2 regions of the Jeotgalibacillus haloalkalitolerans genome follow, and region 1 is predicted to be linked to the other one. Evidence: riboswitches for the same ligand, from Rfam matches in the RefSeq annotation. Region 1 holds a riboswitch; the other holds the start of a gene.
What was found. Region 1 has a riboswitch for lysine ahead of UFB30_RS15270 (Na+/H+ antiporter NhaC family protein). Riboswitches for the same ligand answer to the same signal wherever they lie in the genome.
Positions count from the first base shown of each region.

Region 1 (9,968 bases):
ACAGAGGCAGATAGGTCATATAAAACGAAGTAACAGCATCAAGTGCTCCATTTGCAATACCAGGAAGTGTGCCAAGCAAAGCATTATATCCATCAACCAGGCTGACGAAGAATGTCAGGAACATCGCGCCAGCATAGATACTGCGTTTGTGGCCGAACAAATTAGATGTCAGTCCAAGCAGGATTAATACAATTGCGAGTGGATATAAGAACATCAGTACAGGAACAGCGTACTGAATAATATTTGTTAAGCCGAAGTTCGCAATTAACAGTGACATCAGTGACAGGATCAATACAAATGTTTTATAGCTGATTTTTGGATACAGCTGATGGAAAAATTCACTGCAGGCAATGATAAGCCCGATACTTGTCTTCACGCAGGCAAGGACAATGATCAGTGCGAGCAGTATTGCGCCAAATGGTCCGAAATAGTGCTGGGCAACTGCTGCAAATGTCAGTCCGCCATTTTCAAATGTACCGACTGCTGAGGGGCTTGATGCACCCATATAAGTGATCAGCCCATAGATCAGCATCATGAGTCCGGTTGCGATCATGCCTGATTTCAGTGTTGTCTGGGCAATCGCTTTTTTATCAGTAATGCCAAGGTTTTTAATCGCATGAATGACGATAATGCCAAATGCCAGTGCACCGAGCGCATCCATAGTGTTATAGCCTTCACGGAAGCCGCTCATAAACGGCAGCGACTGATAATCAGGAGCAGGTGCAGAGAAGCTGCCCATTGGATTAACAATTGTCGTAATGATCAGGATTGATAGGAAAAATAAAAAGACCGGTGTTAAATACTTACCGACAATGTCCATCACTTTTTCAGCCTTTAGCGATAGTACATAGACAATTGCAAAGAATACAATACTGAACACTGCAAGCCAGAGCCTGCTCTGTTCGGGGCTGACAAAGGGTTCAAAGCCCACAGTATACGGAACAGTCGCTGTACGCGGAATCGCGAAAAACGGTCCGATTGTTAAGTAGAGAATTAAAGCAAAAACTGTACCAAAAAGCGGGTGAACGCGACTGGCTAAGTCGTGAAGCCCTTTACTTCCGGATAGTCCGATTGCCAGAATGCCCAGGAGCGGCAAGCCGATTGCTGTGACCAGAAAGCCTGTCAGCGCTGGCCAGAATGATGTACCTGCGAGCTGACCGAGCTGGATCGGGAATATTAAGTTTCCAGCTCCGAAGAAGAGACCGAACAGCATGGTTCCGATTATGATATAAGTTGAAAATGGGATCTTTTGTTGCATAATATAGTCCTTTCCTGTCCCTTTTTAAGGGTGACGCTGTGATGTAATAAAGGTAATCCTAACAAGAATTAAATAGGGTTACAATAGCAATATTCTGTTTTTTTAAAACAGTTTTTATGAGAACGCTTCCTTTTAACAAAAGCTGTTTGAATGCGTATTTTCTGTAAATTCAATCCACTAATCCTGATCATACTCATGCTGCTCAACTGTGATACAATAACGATAATAAATTGTCCGTAAGCAGGTGATCGTGTGATTTATATCGGTTTGACCGGTTGGGGAGACCACCCGGATGTATATGATGAGCATTCTTCAAAGCAGGATAAGCTGAAGGATTATGCAGGGCATTTTCCGATCGTTGAGCTGGATGCCTCTTTTTATGCGGTTCAGCCTGAACGCAATATGAAGAAGTGGGTTGCTGAAACACCTTCTTCATTTAAGTTTATTGTCAAAGCCTATCAGGGGATGACGGGCCATCAGCGTGGAGATATTCCTTTTGATTCAAAAGAGGAGATGTTTAAAGCATTCCGCCTGTCACTCACTTCATTTATAGAAGCAGATAAACTCGGTGTTGTACTGCTGCAATTTCCACCATGGTTTGACTGCCAGAAACAGAATGTTGATTACATAAGATACTGCAAAAAGCAGCTTGAGGGGCTGCCGCTTGCAATTGAATTCAGAAATCAGACGTGGTATTCAGATGAGTTCCGTGATGGGACACTTCAGTTTTTAAAAGATGAAGAACTGATCCACAGTGTGTGTGATGAACCGCAGGCAGGAGAAGGATCCATCCCGCTGATTGCTGAAAGCACGCATAAAGGGATAACAGTTTTCAGGTTTCATGGCAGGAACGTTGCCGGGTGGACAAAAAAAGGGAATGAAAACAGCTGGCGTGAAGTGAGATACCTCTATGATTATACGGATGCAGAGTTAAAGGATCTTGTGCCGGTGCTTCAAAAACTGGACCGGTCATCCGATAAAGTGTATGTATTATTTAATAATAATTCCGGGGGTCATGCTGCCGGAAATGCGAAAACGATGATTGATCTTCTGGGACTGGATTACGGAGGACTTGCACCCCGCCAGCTCGACTTATTTTAGGATTGGGATGAAGTATAAATGGAATGGTTTTTACTGCCTTTAATCGGGCTTGCAGCCGGAGCGGTCGGTTCGCTGATCGGCCTTGGAGGCGGCGTTATTGTTGTGCCTGCCCTGCTGTTTTTTGGGCCGGCACTCATGTGGATTGACGGAATCACGCCTCAGACAGCTGTTGGGATCTCTTTAGTTGTCATGATTTTTACAGGATTATCCTCAACACTTGCTTATTTAAAAACAAAAACAGTTGATGTGAAAAGCGGACTGATATTTTTTGCGGGAAGCGGTCCTGGTGCAATTGTGGGCTCCTATACAAATCAGTATCTGACGCTCGGATCTTTTCATCTGTATTTTGGATTATTCATGATCTTTTTATCGTTTATTCTATTGATCCGCAATAAAATTAAGCCGATTGAAAAGTTCAAAGCGGCATCGTACCAGCGTCATTTTACAGATCCGCAGGGCGTACAATGGTCATACGGATTTCCGCCGGCTGCAGGGGTATTTGCAGCTTTTGCAGTGGGCTTTGCATCAGGATTATTTGGCATTGGCGGAGGTTCTGTCATGGTACCGGTTATGATCATTGCGTTTTTGTTCCCGCCACATGTAGCAGTCGGAACATCGATGCTGATGGTCTTTTTATCTGCATTGCTCGGCTCAGCTTCACATATTGCGCTTGGAAACGTGAACTGGCTGTATGTTGCGCTGCTGGCGCCTGGCGCATGGTTTGGCGCTAAGCTTGGCGCATGGATGAACCAGAAGCTTCAATCAGACAAGCTTGTTTTTGTACTCAGAATCATTCTTGTATTGATCGGGATCAGGTCAATCATTGAAGGAATATACGGCTAAAAGGATATGAGAGGTGATGAATCGTGAAAGAAAGAATAACCATTTTCCATACGAATGATTTACATAGTCATTTTGAGAATTGGCCCGTCATTCATCAGTTCCTGCAGCAGGAGCGTGCGATGCTTCAGGCAGCCGGCGAGGAAGTCTATCTGTTTGATATCGGGGATCATGCTGACCGCTCGCACCCTTTAACAGAGGGGTCAGCGGGAAAAAGAAACGTTGATCTGCTCAATGAAGCCGGGTATGATGCTGTGACGATCGGAAACAATGAAGGGATCACTTTTTCATACGAAGAGTTAAATGAGCTGTATCATCATGCAGACTTTGAAGTCATTCTGGCAAACCTTTTTACATCAGAAGGAAACCGTCCGGACTGGGCATGCCCTTATCTGATTAAAACTACGAAAAGTGGTGTAAAAATCGGAATTACAGCTGTAACAGCGGAATATCCGGTCTTTTATGAAAAGCTCGGCTGGCATATTACGTCTGCAAAAGATGAATTGAAAGCGCAGGTTCGTGCAATGAAGGACAAGGTGGATATCATTGTGCTGCTGTCACACCTGGGAATCAGAGAAGATGAGTGGGTGGCGGAAGAGTGTCCTGATATCGATATCATTATGGGTGGCCATACACATCACGTGCTTGAAAATGGCCGGCTGCATAATCAGGTGTTGTTAGCCGCAGCCGGAAAATACGGCATGTTTACAGGTAAAGTGGAAATTGAATTTGATCATGTGAGCAGGAAAGTGTCCGGGAAAACAGCAACCCTTTATGAAACAAATGAGCTTCCTGCAGCAGACGATCTGAATACAATATGGCTTGAAGAAGGCCGTCAGCTGCTGTCTAATGAAATCACAGTCCTGAAAGAGCCGATTCATCATAATCCGCTTCAGGCAGAATCTCCTCTATCCAGGCTGCTTGCTGAAGCAATACTTGACTGGTGCGACGCTGATTGTGCAATTGTAACAGGTGGTCTGCTGCTTCACCCGCTTGAAGCAGGGCCGGTAACGGAATATGATCTGCATAAGATTCTTCCCCATCCGATCAACCCGTGTCTGGTTGAACTGACAGGAAGCGAATTGAAAGAAGTCATCAGGCAGTCGAGACATCAGAACTGGCCAACGACGGTGATCAGAGGTCTTGGGTTCAGGGGAACCATTTTGGGTGAGTTTATTTATAATGGGCTTGAGGAAAAAGATCATCAATTTTATGTAGGCGGGCAGGAAGTGCGAGCAGATCAGGTATACAAAATCGCAACCGTTGATATGTTTACATTCGGGTTCTTTTTCCCTGAAATGCAAAGAGCAAAAAAACAATATTTTATGCCTGAGTTTTTGCGTGATATTTTAAAAGACAAGCTAAGTCATACCGCCCGTTAGCGCATGATAATAGATAGAGAAGGGTGATCAGCCAATGAGATTAATATCAACCAGGGTTCTGCGGGCCGGTATGGTACTTGGTCATACCATTTATAACGTGAATGAAAAGCCTCTGTTGCAAGCAGGTGTGACTTTGACTGAGGGAATGATCACACGTCTGCGTTTACTGAAAGTGCAGTATGTATATATTGCTGATGAAAAGTCCAAAGGAATTGAAGTGAAGGAAAGTGTGCCGGTTTTTGTCAGACAGGAATCGATCAGAGAAATCAGGGATGCTTTTTCTTCCATTCATACGTGTAAACAAAAAAATATGTCAGAAATGCTGGCAAATAAAGCAACGAAAATTCAGCATATCCTGAAAAATATCATGAGTGAAATGGACGCGAATCAGGACCTGCTGATGATTCTGTCAGATGCTTATATTTATGATTCTTATATCTTCCACCATTCCTACAATGTGACGCTGTATACGCTTGCGATTGGAAAAGAGCTGAAGCTGCCTGTCAAACAGCTGGAGCAGCTGGGACTTGGTGCGATGCTGCATGACATTGGGAAAACGATGGTGGATGAGTCAGTGCTGATGAAGGAAGGTCCATTGACTGAAGAGGAATTTGAAGAAATCAAGCAGCATACAGTTCATGGATTTGAAGTGCTGAAAAATCTGCATAATGTTTCATTACTGACTGCTCACTGTGCTTTTCAGCATCATGAAAGACTGAATGGCTCAGGTTATCCAAGAGGTATTACCGGTGAGGATATTCATCCGTATGCAAAAATAATTGCCGTAGCAGATGTGTTTGATGCCTGCACATCCAACCGGGTCTACCGGGATAAGATGCTTCCTGCAGATGCACTTGAAATTTTGCTTGCAGGTTCGGGTACATTATTTGATCCGACAGTCATAAAAGCTTTTCAAATGGGAATCGCCATCTATCCAAATGGTTTGACTGTTCAGCTGAGTGATGGAAGAAAAGGGATCGTTGCGCGACAGAATAAAGGCGTTTCTACACGTCCGGTGATCAGGGTAATTGAAGAGAGCCATAAAATTGTTCGGGCGACCTATGAAGTTGATCTATCCTCGGACCTTAACTGCACCATTGCTCAGACCGATGTTGCATTCATAACAGAATAATTCCAAGGAAAAAACTCTTCTGTACAGCATACACTGCGGTATAGGAGGGCTTTTTTATGCGCAGAATCAGAAAAAGAATTGTGATCAAGCCGCTCACAGCACGGTCTGTCTGGCTGCTGTCTATATTAATGTTTCTGCTGATGACGGTTGTCGGTCTCGCTGTAATCAATACGGGTGTGAAACCAACTCTGATGATCTATGCAGAATCTCAGACGAAAAAAATAGGGGCGCTTGTGATCAGTAAAGCAGTTAACAGAGAGATTGCAAATGTAATGGATATCAATGAAATCATTGAAAATGTCCCTACCGACTCAGCAGAAATGGTGACAACAAAATTTAATACCGAAATTATTAACAGAGTACTTACAGAAACCACTGAGCTTGTCCAGGAGCAATTGAGGGCAATTGAACGGGGGGATACCAGAGTCCTGAAATCACTGACCGAGCTGGACCTTGAAGTAGAAGATGCAGGGGAATTGGAGGGGATTGTATATACAGTGCCACTCGGGCAGGCGACAGGTAATGCATTGCTTGGGAATCTTGGTCCTAAGGTTCCTATCCGATTTCACGCTGTTGGAAATGTCACTTCGGATATACGGTCAGATATTGATGAATTTGGTATAAATAACGCTTTTGTGCAGATTAATATTCATTTGGTGGTCGACGTTCAGATCATTGTACCGTTTGCAACTGAGGTAACAACGGTAGAGCAGGATATACCAGTTGCAATGGGCCTGATTCAGGGACAGGTACCTGAAATTTATAATATGGGTGATGGTATGTCTCCTTCCTTGGAAGTTCCTCTTCCGACAGATTAGTCTTGAATTAAAGACAGTCACTTGTTATAATAGTTCAGTAAAATGAATAATCACCACATCATAATCCGATGGGGTAGAGGAGCAGGATTTAAGAGTAATCTGTGTGAGGATGACAACTGCGATCACAGATGAAAGGGGATCACTGCCGAAATGGTAACAATCAGTCAGGATTTTATCATTGGGGTTATCTTTAATAAGGATAACACTCTCTTTCCGCAGCAATTTTTGCGGGTTGAGGAGCTACAGATCGTGATGGAGCATAACATTACTAACGACAAGGGTAATGGTAGAGTCCTCTATCATTGCCCTTTTTTGCGTTTTTTTACGATTATGCCTCACTGCCCTATCATACAAATAAAGGAGGGAACATTATGGAAGGAACTTGGTTATCACTTTTACCGCCAATCATTGCAATTGTAATGGTTTTACTTACAAGACGCGTTCTGCTATCACTTGGAGCAGGGATCGTCGCAGCAGCCCTATTAATCACAAGCTTTGGACCGCTTGATACGCTCGAGACACTTTGGCTGTCATTCAGCGGCGTATTCTGGGAGCACGGTTCAGATGGAGAGCCTGGCGTGCTGAACTTATGGAATATCTTTATTATGCTATTCCTGATTATCCTGGGTGTGATCACAGCATTCATTAACGTATCCGGAGGCGCAAGAGCATTCGGTGAATGGGCAATGAAGCGCGTGAAAACACGTGCAGGTGCTCAGGTTGTAACAGCGTGTCTGGGCATTATTATCTTTATTGATGATTACTTTAACAGTCTTGCAGTCGGACAGGTGGCACGCCCGTTGACTGACCGTCACCGCGTATCCCGCGCAAAGCTTGCTTATCTGATTGACTCAACAGCAGCACCGATCTGTGTAGTATCACCGGTATCAAGCTGGGGTGCATACATTATCGCAGTCATCGGAGGCATTCTTGCTACACATTCAATCACTGAATACACAGCATTCTCAGCATTTATCCAAATGGTGCCGATGAACCTTTATGTATGGGCTGCACTTGGAATTGTCTTTATCGTTGCACTTCGCGGTGTTGATTTCGGACAAATGAAGGTACATGAAAACCGTGCGATTGAAACCGGGGAAGTCTATGATCCAAATAAAGATATCCCTGGCGAATTAAAAAATGATCTTCCTGTTTCTAAATATGGAACAGTCGGTGATCTGATCTGGCCAATCATTGCGCTTGTAATTGGTACAGTGGCATCAATGATGTGGACAGGCTCTCAGGCTTATACAGCTGACACAGGAGAATCTGCAACAATTCTTCAAATGTTCGAATATACAGATGTTGCGAAATCACTTGTATATGGTGCGCTCGTTGGACTAGCAGTTGCCATTGCATTCTTTATCAGACAAATTGGCCGTTCTGAGAAAATTGGCGGCGCTGAATTTTTCCTTGCGCTTAAAGAGGGTGTTAAATCAATGCTTCCGGCAATCTACATTCTTGTTTTTGCCTGGATGATTGTTGGTTTAATCGGGGATCTTGGTACAGGTGAATTCCTTGCTGGAATTGTAGAATCATCTAACTTGCCTCTTGGCTGGCTGCCGGTTCTGTTATTCATTGTGGCAGGAGTAATGGCATTCTCAACAGGGACGTCATGGGGATCATTCGGTATCCTGCTTCCAATCGCAGGGGAGATTGCAGCAAGCACTGATATCTCACTGCTTCTTCCATCACTTGCAGCAGTACTTGCAGGTGCAGTATTTGGTGACCACTGTTCGCCGATTTCTGATACAACGATTCTTTCTTCTACAGGAGCAGGAAGCAATCATATCGATCACGTTGCAACGCAGATTCCTTATGCTGTAACAGGAGCAGCGATTGCTTCAGCCGGTTATGTGATGCTTGGTTTCTCAGGAAGTACACTGCTTGCACTCGGACTTGTCATTGTTCTGCTTGTATTATTTGCAGTCATTATGGGAAGGAATCCGGAAAAGGCAAGAACCGTATCCGCTAAAGAAGGACTCGAATAATGATGAAAACCGTCTGAATAACAATGTCTATTCAGACGGTTTTTTTAAAGGACTATTGTATGATTGGGAAAATGTATGAATTATATAAAGTGTGAAATATTTTGCACACTATTAAGATAAACCTTGTTATGACAGGGTTTATTTTTTTATGTAGATTATTGTAATATAATTTCAGAATTTTTCAAAATAGTACTTTTACATTTAGGAAGCAAGTGCTATACTGATTTTAGATTATGTGAAATAATCTGAATATATAAAAACTTCCATTTATTCAGGAAGTACTTTCAGGGGGGTAATTAGATGAATCGTCAACAGTGGGGATCGCGTGCCGGATTTATTCTTGCAGCAGTTGGTTCCGCAGTCGGACTCGGGAACATTTGGCGTTTTCCGTATGTCGCTTATGAGAACGGTGGGGGAGCATTCTTCATTCCATATTTATTTGCACTCTTAACTGCCGGTATTCCAATTCTTATCATGGAGTTCACCATCGGTCATAAGTACAGAGGATCTGCACCGCTGTCATTCTTCCGCATGAGCGGTAAAAAAGCTGAGTGGCTTGGCTGGTGGGCTGTTTTTGTAGCGTTTGTGATCTCAACCTACTATGCCGTCATTATTGCCTGGGCAATGAGGTATACAATATTCTCATTCGGGCAGGCGTGGGGAGAAGACACAGAAGGGTTTTTATTCACGGAATTTTTACAGCTGGACGTAGCACCTGGGGAAACAGGCGGTATTGTGTGGGGAATATTTATTCCACTTGTACTGGTATGGGTGATTACACTCGGAATTCTGGTTGCAGGTGTTAAGAAAGGAATTGAATATGCAAACCGTATCTTCATTCCAACGCTCGTTATTTTATTCCTGATCATTGTTATCCGTGCAGTCACACTTGAAGGCGCAGCGCTTGGACTTACTGCTTTCTTCGAGCCGAATTTTGAAAACATTATGGATCCGTCAGTCTGGGTAGCAGCCTACGGTCATATTTTCTTCAGTTTGTCTATTGCATTTGCAATCATGATTACTTATTCAAGTTATCTTCCGAAGAAATCGGATATTACGAACAATGCATTTATCACAGGTTTTGCGAACTCAGGTTTCGAGCTTTTAGCCGGTATCGGGGTATTCGCAGCACTTGGCTTCATGGCTACACAGCTTGAAGTTCCTGTATCAGAAGTAGCATCAGCAGGTGTGGGTCTTGCCTTTGTTGTGTTCCCGCAGATTATTAATCAGCTGCCTGGACTCAATGGCATTTTCGGCGCATTATTCTTCCTGTCGCTGACGCTTGCAGGTCTTACTTCACTTATGTCTATCACTGAGACATATGTGGCTGGCTTAACTGAAAAGCTTGGTATCTCACGTAACAAGGCCGTTCTATTCGGTGGCGGACTTGCAGCATTGATTTCAATTCTGTTTGCTACGCAGGGCGGACTATTCTTCCTTGACGCA
Region 1 is NZ_JAXQNN010000007.1:90,114-100,081, forward strand. It holds gene brnQ (branched-chain amino acid transport system II carrier protein) at 1-1,258, opposite strand, end outside; gene UFB30_RS15245 (DUF72 domain-containing protein) at 1,511-2,359, shown strand; gene UFB30_RS15250 (sulfite exporter TauE/SafE family protein) at 2,378-3,202, shown strand; gene UFB30_RS15255 (bifunctional metallophosphatase/5'-nucleotidase) at 3,226-4,581, shown strand; gene UFB30_RS15260 (HD-GYP domain-containing protein) at 4,616-5,713, shown strand; gene yunB (sporulation protein YunB) at 5,770-6,531, shown strand; lysine riboswitch at 6,598-6,782, shown strand; gene UFB30_RS15270 (Na+/H+ antiporter NhaC family protein) at 6,903-8,522, shown strand; gene UFB30_RS15275 (sodium-dependent transporter) at 8,823-9,968, shown strand, end outside.

Region 2 (9,968 bases), on a different contig from region 1:
GCTGAATTCTCCAGACTGGCTGAAAAAGGCCAACAGGTTTTCGAAAGAATGGAAGCGTTCTCAAAGCCTATTATCGCTTCAATTCACGGAGCAGCGCTTGGGGGCGGTCTTGAACTTGCGATGGGATGCCATATCCGTTATGTAAGCGAAACGGCAAAACTTGGTCTTCCTGAGCTTCAGCTTGGTCTTGTGCCGGGCTTCGCAGGATCTCAGCGGCTGCCTCGTTTTGTAGGCTTTGCAAAAGCAGCAGAGATGCTTCTTACAAGTGATCCGATTACAGGTACTGAAGCGGTTCAATGGGGACTGGCGAATAAAGCCTTTCCTGAGGATGAAGTGCTCGAAAAATCGAAAGCGCTTGCATCGAAGCTTGCCGGTAAAAGTCCGGTTTCAGTTAAAGCAGCACTTGAGCTTCTCCAATATTCCAAAACAGCTGATTTTCATGAAGGGGTTGCAAGGGAGGCTGCAATTTTTGGAGATGTATTCGTCTCTGAGGATGCAAAAGAAGGTATCAGTGCTTTTATTGAAAAAAGACAACCTGAATTTAAAGGTCAATAATTAACAGGAGGGAATATACATGAACATTTATGTGCTAATGAAAAGAACGTTTGACACTGAGGAAAAAATTTCTGTTCAGGGCGGACAAATCGCTGAGGATGGTGCGGAATTCATCATTAATCCATACGATGAGTATGCAATTGAAGAAGCAATTCAGCTGAAAGATGAGCATGGCGGAGAAGTAACAGTCGTGTCAGTCGGCGATGAGGAAACTGAAAAGCAGCTTCGTACCGCGCTTGCAATGGGTGCTGATAAAGCAGTGCTGATTAATATTGAAGATGACGTGGATATGACTGATGAATTCTCAGTTGCTAAGATTCTATCTGAATATCTGAAAGATAAAGAGGCAGATCTGATTATCGGTGGTAACGTTGCCATCGACGGTGGATCAGGACAGGTTGCACCGCGTGTAGCAGATTACCTGGACATTCCTTATGTAACAACAATCACAAGCATTAAAGTTGATGGAGACAAGGTGGAAATTGTACGTGACGTTGAAGGTGACTCTGAAACAATTGAAACGACACTTCCATTACTAGTAACAGCTCAGCAGGGGCTTAATGATCCAAGATATCCATCACTACCCGGTATTATGAAGGCGAAGAAAAAGCCGCTTGATGAAATCGAGCTTGATGATCTTGATCTTGAAGAAGATGATGTAGAACCTAAAACAGAAACGGTTGAAATTTATCTGCCGCCGGCAAAAGAAGCAGGCCGTATTCTTGAAGGTGAAGTGAACGATCAGGTGAAAGAACTTGTTCAACTTCTTCGTACTGAAGCAAAAGTAGTCTAAATCTATAACTATTCAGGAGGTTTAACCGATGAGCAAAAAAGTACTTGTATTAGCAGAAACAAGAGAAGGTTCACTTAGAAATGTATCATTCGAGGCAATTGCAGCGGGTAAGATGATTGCTGACGGCGGAGAAGTAATCAGCGTACTGATCGGAAACGGTATCACAGATGTGGCAAATGAACTGATTGCCTATGGCGCAGACCGTGTGATTACAGTCGAGGACGCAAAGCTTGAACAATATTCATCAGACGGTTTCTCCCAGGCGCTGCTTGCAGTGATTGAGCAGGAAAGTCCTGAAGGAATTGTAATGGGACATACTTCATTAGGTAAGGATCTGTCACCAAAGCTTGCAAGCAGACTGAACAGCGGACTTGTATCAGATGTAACTGCAATTGAAGCAGACGGAGACTCACCAAAATTCATCCGTCCAATCTACAGTGGTAAAGCATTTGAGAAAAAAGTGATCAAAGACGGACTGACATTTATAACGATCCGTCCAAATAACATTCCTGCCCTTGAAAAAGAAGAGGGACGCTCTGGTGATGTATCATCTGTAAGCGTTGACATCACAGACCTTCGCACAATCATTAAAGAAGTAGTAAGAAAAGCTACTGATGGTGTAGATCTTTCAGAAGCAAAAGTAATTGTAGCCGGTGGACGCGGAGTGAAGAGTGAAGAAGGCTTTGAGCCGCTGAAAGAATTAGCTGATCTTCTTGGAGGAGCTGTGGGTGCATCACGTGGAGCATGTGACGCAGACTATTGTGATTACTCACTTCAAATCGGTCAGACAGGTAAAGTCGTAACACCGGATCTTTATATCGCATGCGGTATCTCAGGTGCAATTCAGCACATGGCAGGCATGTCAAACTCTAAAGTCATCGTTGCAATCAACAAAGACCCAGAAGCAAACATCTTCAAAGTAGCAGACTACGGCATCGTTGGAGACCTGTTCGATGTAGTGCCACTGCTGATTGAAGAATTCAAAAAAGTAAAAGTCTCTTAATTCAAATTAAAATTAAAGTAATCTGTCCATGAAATAAGTTAAGTATTACATTATTTTAGCTTAGTGCAGCGGAGCGTAAGGCGGCGACTCCAGCGGGAAGTGACGGACAGGTGAGACCCCACAGACGCGAAGCGACGAGGAGGCTCACCGCCGTCCCCGCGGAAAGCGTCCGCCTGAAGCGCAGCGAAACGAATTAACGCCCGAGATATAAATGTCTTGGGTTCTTTTTTTATCACAGGCAAAAACGTGGAAATACCGAATACTCCCTGCTATACTTTGACTATATTCGTATTCAACAAGGAGGAATTTTAAATGGCAATTGCACACGCAACTGATCAAACATTCGCTAATGAAACAAAAGACGGTTTAGTACTGGCTGACTTCTGGGCTACATGGTGCGGACCTTGTAAAATGATTGCACCAGTTCTGGAAGAGCTTGATTCAGATATGGGCGATAAAGTTAAAATTGTAAAGCTTGATGTGGATGAAAACCAGGAAACAGCAAGCAAGTACGGAGTAATGAGTATCCCGACACTAGTCGTATTCAAAGACGGAGAAATCGTGGATAAAGTAGTAGGCTTCCAGCCGAAAGAAGCACTTGAGGAACTATTAAATAAGCATGCATAATGTTTGAGCCGGGCCTTGTGCCCGGCTTTTGTTTTGCTAATGGCAGTGAATTGAGTAAAATAAAGGTAACAAGCGTGCAGGAGGCTAATCATATGAAAGACCAACTAAAACATAAACTTGCAGTCCTTCCTGACCAGCCCGGCTGTTATCTGATGAAGGACAGGCAGGGTACGATCATTTATGTAGGTAAAGCAAAAGTGCTTAAGAATAGAGTAAGATCCTATTTTACCGGCTCACATGACGGGAAAACCCAGCGGCTGGTATCTGAAATAGAGGATTTCGAATACATTGTGACTTCATCCAATATGGAGGCACTTGTCCTTGAACTGAACCTGATCAAAAAACATGATCCGAAATATAACGTCATGTTAAAAGATGATAAACATTACCCTTTTATTAAAGTAACAGCAGAGCGTCATCCAAGACTGCTGATTACAAGGAAAGTTAAAAAAGACAAAGGGAAGTATTTTGGTCCGTACCCGAACGCGCAGGCAGCCAATGAAACAAAAAAACTGCTCGACAGAATGTATCCGTTAAGAAAATGCAGAACGATGCCTGATAAGGTCTGTCTGTATTATCACATGGGACAATGTCTCGCACCATGCGAGTTCAAAGTCGACCAAAGCACATACCGTCAAATGACAGAAGATATCGCCAGGTTCCTGAATGGCGGATTTAAAGAAGTAAAGCAAGATCTGAAAGTAAAAATGGAACAGGCAGCAGAAAATCTTGAGTTCGAGCGTGCAAAAGAGTTCCGCGATCAGATTGTTCATATAGAAGCCACCATGGAAAAACAGAAAATGACGATGAATGACTTTACGAACCGTGATATTTTTGGTTACGCAGTTGATAAGGGCTGGATGTGTGTCCAGGTATTTTTTATCCGTCAGGGTAAGCTGATTGAACGGGATGTTTCACTTTTTCCAATCTACAATGAAGCAGAAGGTGAATTTTTATCATTCCTCGGTCAATTCTACATGAAGCCGAATCATTTCAAACCGAAGGAAGTGTTAATCCCGCAGACGATCGACCAGAGCATGGCGGAAGAATTGCTTGAAACGAATGTCAGACAGCCGGTTAGAGGACAAAAGAAAGATCTTGTGAATCTTGCAGCAAAAAATGCTTCCATTGCACTCAAAGAAAAGTTTGCTTTAATTGAACGTGATGAAGAAAGAACAATCAAAGCAGCTGAAAATTTAGGGGAAGCAATGAATATTTACACCCCTCATAGAATTGAAGCGTTTGATAACTCAAATATTCAGGGATCTGACGCAGTTTCTGCGATGGTTGTGTTTGTGGATGGCAAGCCTGCGAGAAAAGAATATCGTAAATACAAAATTAAGACAGTGCAGGGTCCGGATGATTACGAATCAATGAGAGAAGTCATCAGAAGAAGATATACCAGAGTATTAAAAGACGAACTCCCATTACCTGATCTGATTGTAATTGATGGCGGAAAAGGGCAGATTGAAGCGGCAAAAGAAATTTTGCGTCATGAGCTTGGTCTTGATATTCCTGTAGCCGGTCTTGCTAAAGATGACCGGCATAATACTTCCCAGCTATTATTCGGTGATCCGCTGGAGGTTGTTCCGCTGAACAGACGTAGTCAGGAGTTTTACTTTATGCAGCGTATACAGGATGAAGTTCACCGTTTTGCGATCACCTTCCACAGACAGGTGCGGGCAAAAAACTCAATTCAATCTGTACTTGATGACATTGAAGGTGTTGGACCTCAGCGTAAAAAACAGCTGCTGAAATATTTCGGATCAGTAAAAAAACTGAGGGAAGCACCGCTTGAAGAGATTGTAAAAGCAGGCTTACCGGCAAAGACCGCTGAAAAAGTCATTGAAAAATTACAGGAATAATCTTGCTGCCTGTATAGACACATGCTATAATGACTTACAATTAAACACTTTATTTTAAAGTGGTGATAGAGGTGCGGGCGCAAAGAGTACCGCTGCAGAGGGGGATGAACCCCTGTGAAGCAGTGAGAAAGGTGCGGACCGCCGAAGCAGAAAATCATTCATCAGATTTGCTGCTGGTTCTGTATTTAAAAAATGCAGGGCTGTCAGAACATTTACGTTCTGGAGAGCTATCTCACCTGTGCGATTCAGATGATTCGATCTGTACAAAAGCAATGGGGAGATTTTCTCCCTGTTGCTTTTTTTATTGTCGTAAACAGTTGAGAAATAATGTCAGGGAAGAGGAAATAAAGTGGGAATCATTGTACAGAAATTTGGCGGTACCTCAGTAGGGTCTGTTGAAAAAATACATCACGTAGCAAACAGAGTGATCCTTGAAAAGGAAAAGGGCAATGATGTCATTGTTGTCGTATCTGCAATGGGAAAGACAACAGATGAATTAGTAAGGCTTGCCGGGGAAATGACTTCGCGGCCTGAAAAAAGAGAGATGGATATGCTGCTGACGACTGGCGAGCAGATGTCTACGTCTTTACTCGCTATGGCCCTGCAGAACAGAGGCTATAAAAGCACATCTTTAACCGGATGGCAGGCTGGAATCCGCACGGAGCCTGTATTCAGTAATGCCAGAATTACTGAAGTGAAAACAAATCGTGTTGAAAGCCTTTTGAGTGAAGGCCGTGTGATTGTTGTAGCGGGGTTTCAGGGGATGGATGAAAACGGTGAAATCACAACGCTCGGCCGCGGTGGTTCAGATACAACAGCCGTTGCGCTGGCAGCTGCGTTAAAAGCAGATAGATGCGATATCTACACGGATGTGGATGGTGTCTATTCCACTGACCCGCGTTATGTAAAAGGTGCCAGAAAGTTAAATGGAATCTCTTATGATGAAATGTTAGAGCTTGCGAACCTTGGTGCAGGTGTACTGCATCCGAGAGCGGTTGAATTCGCGAAAAATTATGGGATTAAACTGACTGTCAGATCAAGTATGGAAGAAATCGAAGGAACGTTAATAGAGGAGGATGCACCAATGGAAGAACATTTAGTCGTAAGAGGCGTAGCATTTGATAAGGATATTGTCAGAATGACAGTGGTAGGACTTGAAAATGAGCTGACAGGTTTTCCTGCTGTGTTCTCAATTCTTGCTGAAAACCATATTGATGTGGATATTATTATCCAGAGTAAGCTGGATACCGGAAAAGTAAACTTGTCCTTTTCAATAAAAGAATCTTCCCTGGAAGATACATTACAGATTCTTGGTCAGCATAAAGAAGAGATCGGCTACCAGGAAATTGAGCACGAAACCAATCTGTCCAAAGTATCGATTGTCGGTTCAGGTATGGTATCAAACCCTGGTGTTGCAGCTCAGATGTTCAGTGTACTTGCACAGGAAAATATTCAGGTAAAGATGGTCAGCACATCTGAGATTAAGGTATCAGTGGTTGTGGATTCCGACCAGATGATTCACGCTGCAAATGCGATACATGAAAGCTTCGGCTTAAATAAAGCATCTGTTGAAGTTTAAAAAGGGAGCCTGAGACAAAAGTTTGTCTCAGGCTCTAAACTGTTTCGCTGCGCTTCAGGCGGACGCTTTCCGGACGGTGGTTGCTAAGCCTCCTCGGCTTCCCACTAATCGTCGCGGAGTCGCCGCCTTACGCTTCGCTGCACTTAGATTTCACTATAAAGTTGAGTAGTTAATCTGGATAAAAATTACAGACCGGCTTTTCTTAAAGGCATTGAATATGGGTCTCTCTGATCCCATTTCAACTCTATCTGGACACAGTTTTTCTTATTGCGTGTGTAAACAGCCTCAGTCTGGTATTGCTTAATCATTGCGATTTGCTCAGCAATAAAGCCGGCTTCGAGAGTGAAAACTGGATCATTATGTTTAATCCTGTCTTCGACCACATTCCCGGAAAGTTCAAAATGTATTTCATCATTTTTTTGTTTTATGATAGAGAGGACACCCCACTCTGCACGTTCGAAAAAGGCTATGATTTCGCCTTCGTTACTGCATGCATAGCTTCTGGCTATTTTTTTGCCTGCCCAGTAGAGAATGTCTTTTGTATGAGTGCCTAAAAGGTCCGGTATCAATTCATCTCTGATTAACCGGTAACCGAAAAAGTCCTGTGTGATATTTTCCTGATCGCTCATTGCTTAACCGAACCTCACTTTCAATCTCTTCATTATAAAGTGTTGTTTGGCAAAGTGTAAGGTCTAAAAGGAATTTTATAGCGAAATCGGCATATTGTCATAGAGATAAGCAGTTTTTTGAAATAATAAATTGTGAAAAGTGATTTTGTGAATTTTTTGTGAAAATAAATAACAGGATTTAGCAAATCATCTGATAGTGAAGTGAATTGGATATAAAATATTTAGAATTGTTTTTATGTATACGTTTTCTTGACGCTCCATTACTAGAGGAGTACAATAAATTTGTCACATAAATGTTATACTGTGCGAAATTTTTGCTGAAACTATCATTCTAGGGAATAGCTTTCAGCAGCTGTATTTATTTAAGAGGGGGTTACATTCGATGGCGGAAAATCGAGAGTTTTATTGGAGGAGGCTGCATTCTTTACTGGGGGTTATACCGGTAGGGATCTTCCTGATTCAACATTTAGTTGTTAACCATTTCGCTACTAGAGGCGAACAGGCTTTCAACGATGCAGCGCATTTCATGGAAAGTTTACCATTCAGAATTTTCTTAGAACTATTTATTATCTTTATTCCTTTATACTTCCACGCAATCTATGGAGTATATATCGCTTTTACAGCTAAGAACAACACAAGACGTTATGGAACGCTTCGTAACTATATGTTCTTCCTTCAGCGGATCTCAGGTGTTATTACACTGATCTTCGTTACATGGCATGTATGGGAAACACGTATTCAGGCTGCGCTCGGAGCTGAAGTAAACTTTGGCATGATGGAGCAGATTTTAGCGAATCCATGGATGGTTGCATTCTACATACTTGGAGTCGTGTCAACTACGTTCCACTTTGCTAACGGCTTATGGTCGTTCATGGTCAGCTGGGGTATCACGGTGAGCGCACGTTCACAAAAGATCTCAACGTATGCAACACTTGGTGTGTTTGTTGTACTGACGATCATTGGTATCCGTTCAATTCTTGCATTTGTTTAATAAAAAGAACTTTCAGCTGCAGTGAGCAGCTTTTGATATCAGTAAGGAGAGTGACAAAATGAGTAAAGGTAGAATTATCGTTGTGGGTGGCGGTCTTGCCGGCCTGATGGCAACGATTAAAGCAGCTGAAGCTGGAATGTCAGTAGACCTCTTCTCGCTTGTACCTGTAAAACGATCACACTCTGTTTGTGCACAGGGCGGTATAAATGGAGCGGTTAATACAAAAGGAGAAGGAGATTCTCCGTGGGAGCACTTTGATGACACAGTATACGGCGGGGACTTCCTTGCTAACCAGCCTCCGGTAAAAGCAATGTGCGACGCAGCACCTGGTATTATTCACCTGCTTGACCGTATGGGCGTAATGTTCAACAGAACGCCAGAAGGTCTTCTTGATTTCCGCCGCTTTGGTGGTACACAGCACCACCGTACAGCATTTGCAGGAGCGACAACGGGTCAGCAGCTGCTTTATGCATTAGATGAGCAGGTTCGCAGACATGAAGTTGCCGGACTTGTAACAAAGTATGAAGGATGGGAATTCCTTGGATCAGTTCTTGACGATGATGGCGTTTGCCGCGGAGTTGTATCGCAGGATCTGAAGACAATGGAAATTAAATCTTTTAAAGCAGACGCAGTGATCCTTGCGACTGGCGGACCTGGTATTATCTTCGGAAAATCTACTAACTCTGTCATCAACACAGGTGCAGCAGCATCAGTTGCTTATCAGCAGGGCGTATATTATGCAAACGGAGAGTTCATCCAGATTCACCCGACAGCGATTCCTGGAGATGACAAACTTCGTCTGATGAGTGAATCAGCTCGTGGTGAAGGTGGTCGTGTATGGACATATAAAGACGGCAAACCATGGTACTTCCTTGAGGAAAAATATCCTGCTTATGGAAACCTTGTGCCGCGTGATATTGCAACGCGTGAAATCTTCGACGTGTGTGTGCGTCAAAAGCTGGGTATCAACGGTGAAAACATGGTTTACCTTGATCTTTCACATAAAGACCCTAAAGAGCTTGATATCAAGCTTGGTGGAATCATCGAAATCTATGAAAAGTTCATGGGAGATGACCCGCGTAAAGTACCAATGAAGATCTTCCCGGCTGTTCACTATTCAATGGGCGGACTATGGGTAGACTTTGACCAGATGACAAATATTCCGGGACTGTTTGCAGCAGGTGAATGTGATTACTCAATTCACGGTGCTAACCGTCTAGGAGCGAACTCACTTCTATCATCTATTTACGGCGGAATGGTTGCAGGACCAAACGCAGTTAAATATATTGAAGGACTTGAAAAAACCGTTGAAGATATGCCTGAGGAAATCTACACGCGCTTCGAGAACGAGAAGAAGCAGGAGTGGGAAGAGATCATGGCGATGGACGGCGATGAAAATGCTTATGTGATCCATAAAGAGCTTGGAGAATGGATGACAGATAACGTAACGGTTGTCCGTCATAATGATAAGCTTCGTGAAACGGATGCAAAAATTCAGGAGCTTCAGGAGCGCTTTAAGCGTATTAACATTAACGATACTGCTAAATGGAGTAACCAGGGAGCGGTATTCACACGTCAGCTGAAAGGCATGCTTCACCTTGCGCGCGTCGTAACAATCGGAGCGCTAAACCGCGATGAAAGCCGCGGAGCTCATTATAAGCCGGACTTCCCTGAGCGTAACGATGAGAAGTTCCTGAAAACAACAATGGCGAAGTTTAATCCAGCGACAAACTCACCGGAATTCCACTTTGAAGATGTTGACGTGTCACTGATCGAACCGCGTAAGCGTGATTACTCTAAGAAGAAAGGAGCAAAATAATCATGGCAACAGCAACAGAAGAAAAAGTCATCAGATTTGAAATACACCGCCAGGACGATGAGAATTCTGCGCCTTATTTCGAAGAGTTTGAGATTCCATACCGCGCA
Region 2 is NZ_JAXQNN010000002.1:800,020-809,987, reverse strand. It holds gene UFB30_RS09160 (enoyl-CoA hydratase) at 1-555, shown strand, start outside; gene UFB30_RS09155 (electron transfer flavoprotein subunit beta/FixA family protein) at 575-1,348, shown strand; gene UFB30_RS09150 (electron transfer flavoprotein subunit alpha/FixB family protein) at 1,377-2,351, shown strand; gene trxA (thioredoxin) at 2,664-2,978, shown strand; gene uvrC (excinuclease ABC subunit UvrC) at 3,071-4,843, shown strand; lysine riboswitch at 4,902-5,081, shown strand; gene UFB30_RS09135 (aspartate kinase) at 5,193-6,422, shown strand; gene UFB30_RS09130 (YslB family protein) at 6,608-7,051, opposite strand; gene UFB30_RS09125 (succinate dehydrogenase cytochrome b558 subunit) at 7,434-8,042, shown strand; gene sdhA (succinate dehydrogenase flavoprotein subunit) at 8,101-9,861, shown strand; gene sdhB (succinate dehydrogenase iron-sulfur subunit) at 9,864-9,968, shown strand, end outside.
Region 2: another riboswitch for lysine. It lies ahead of UFB30_RS09135 (aspartate kinase); the one in region 1 lies ahead of UFB30_RS15270 (Na+/H+ antiporter NhaC family protein).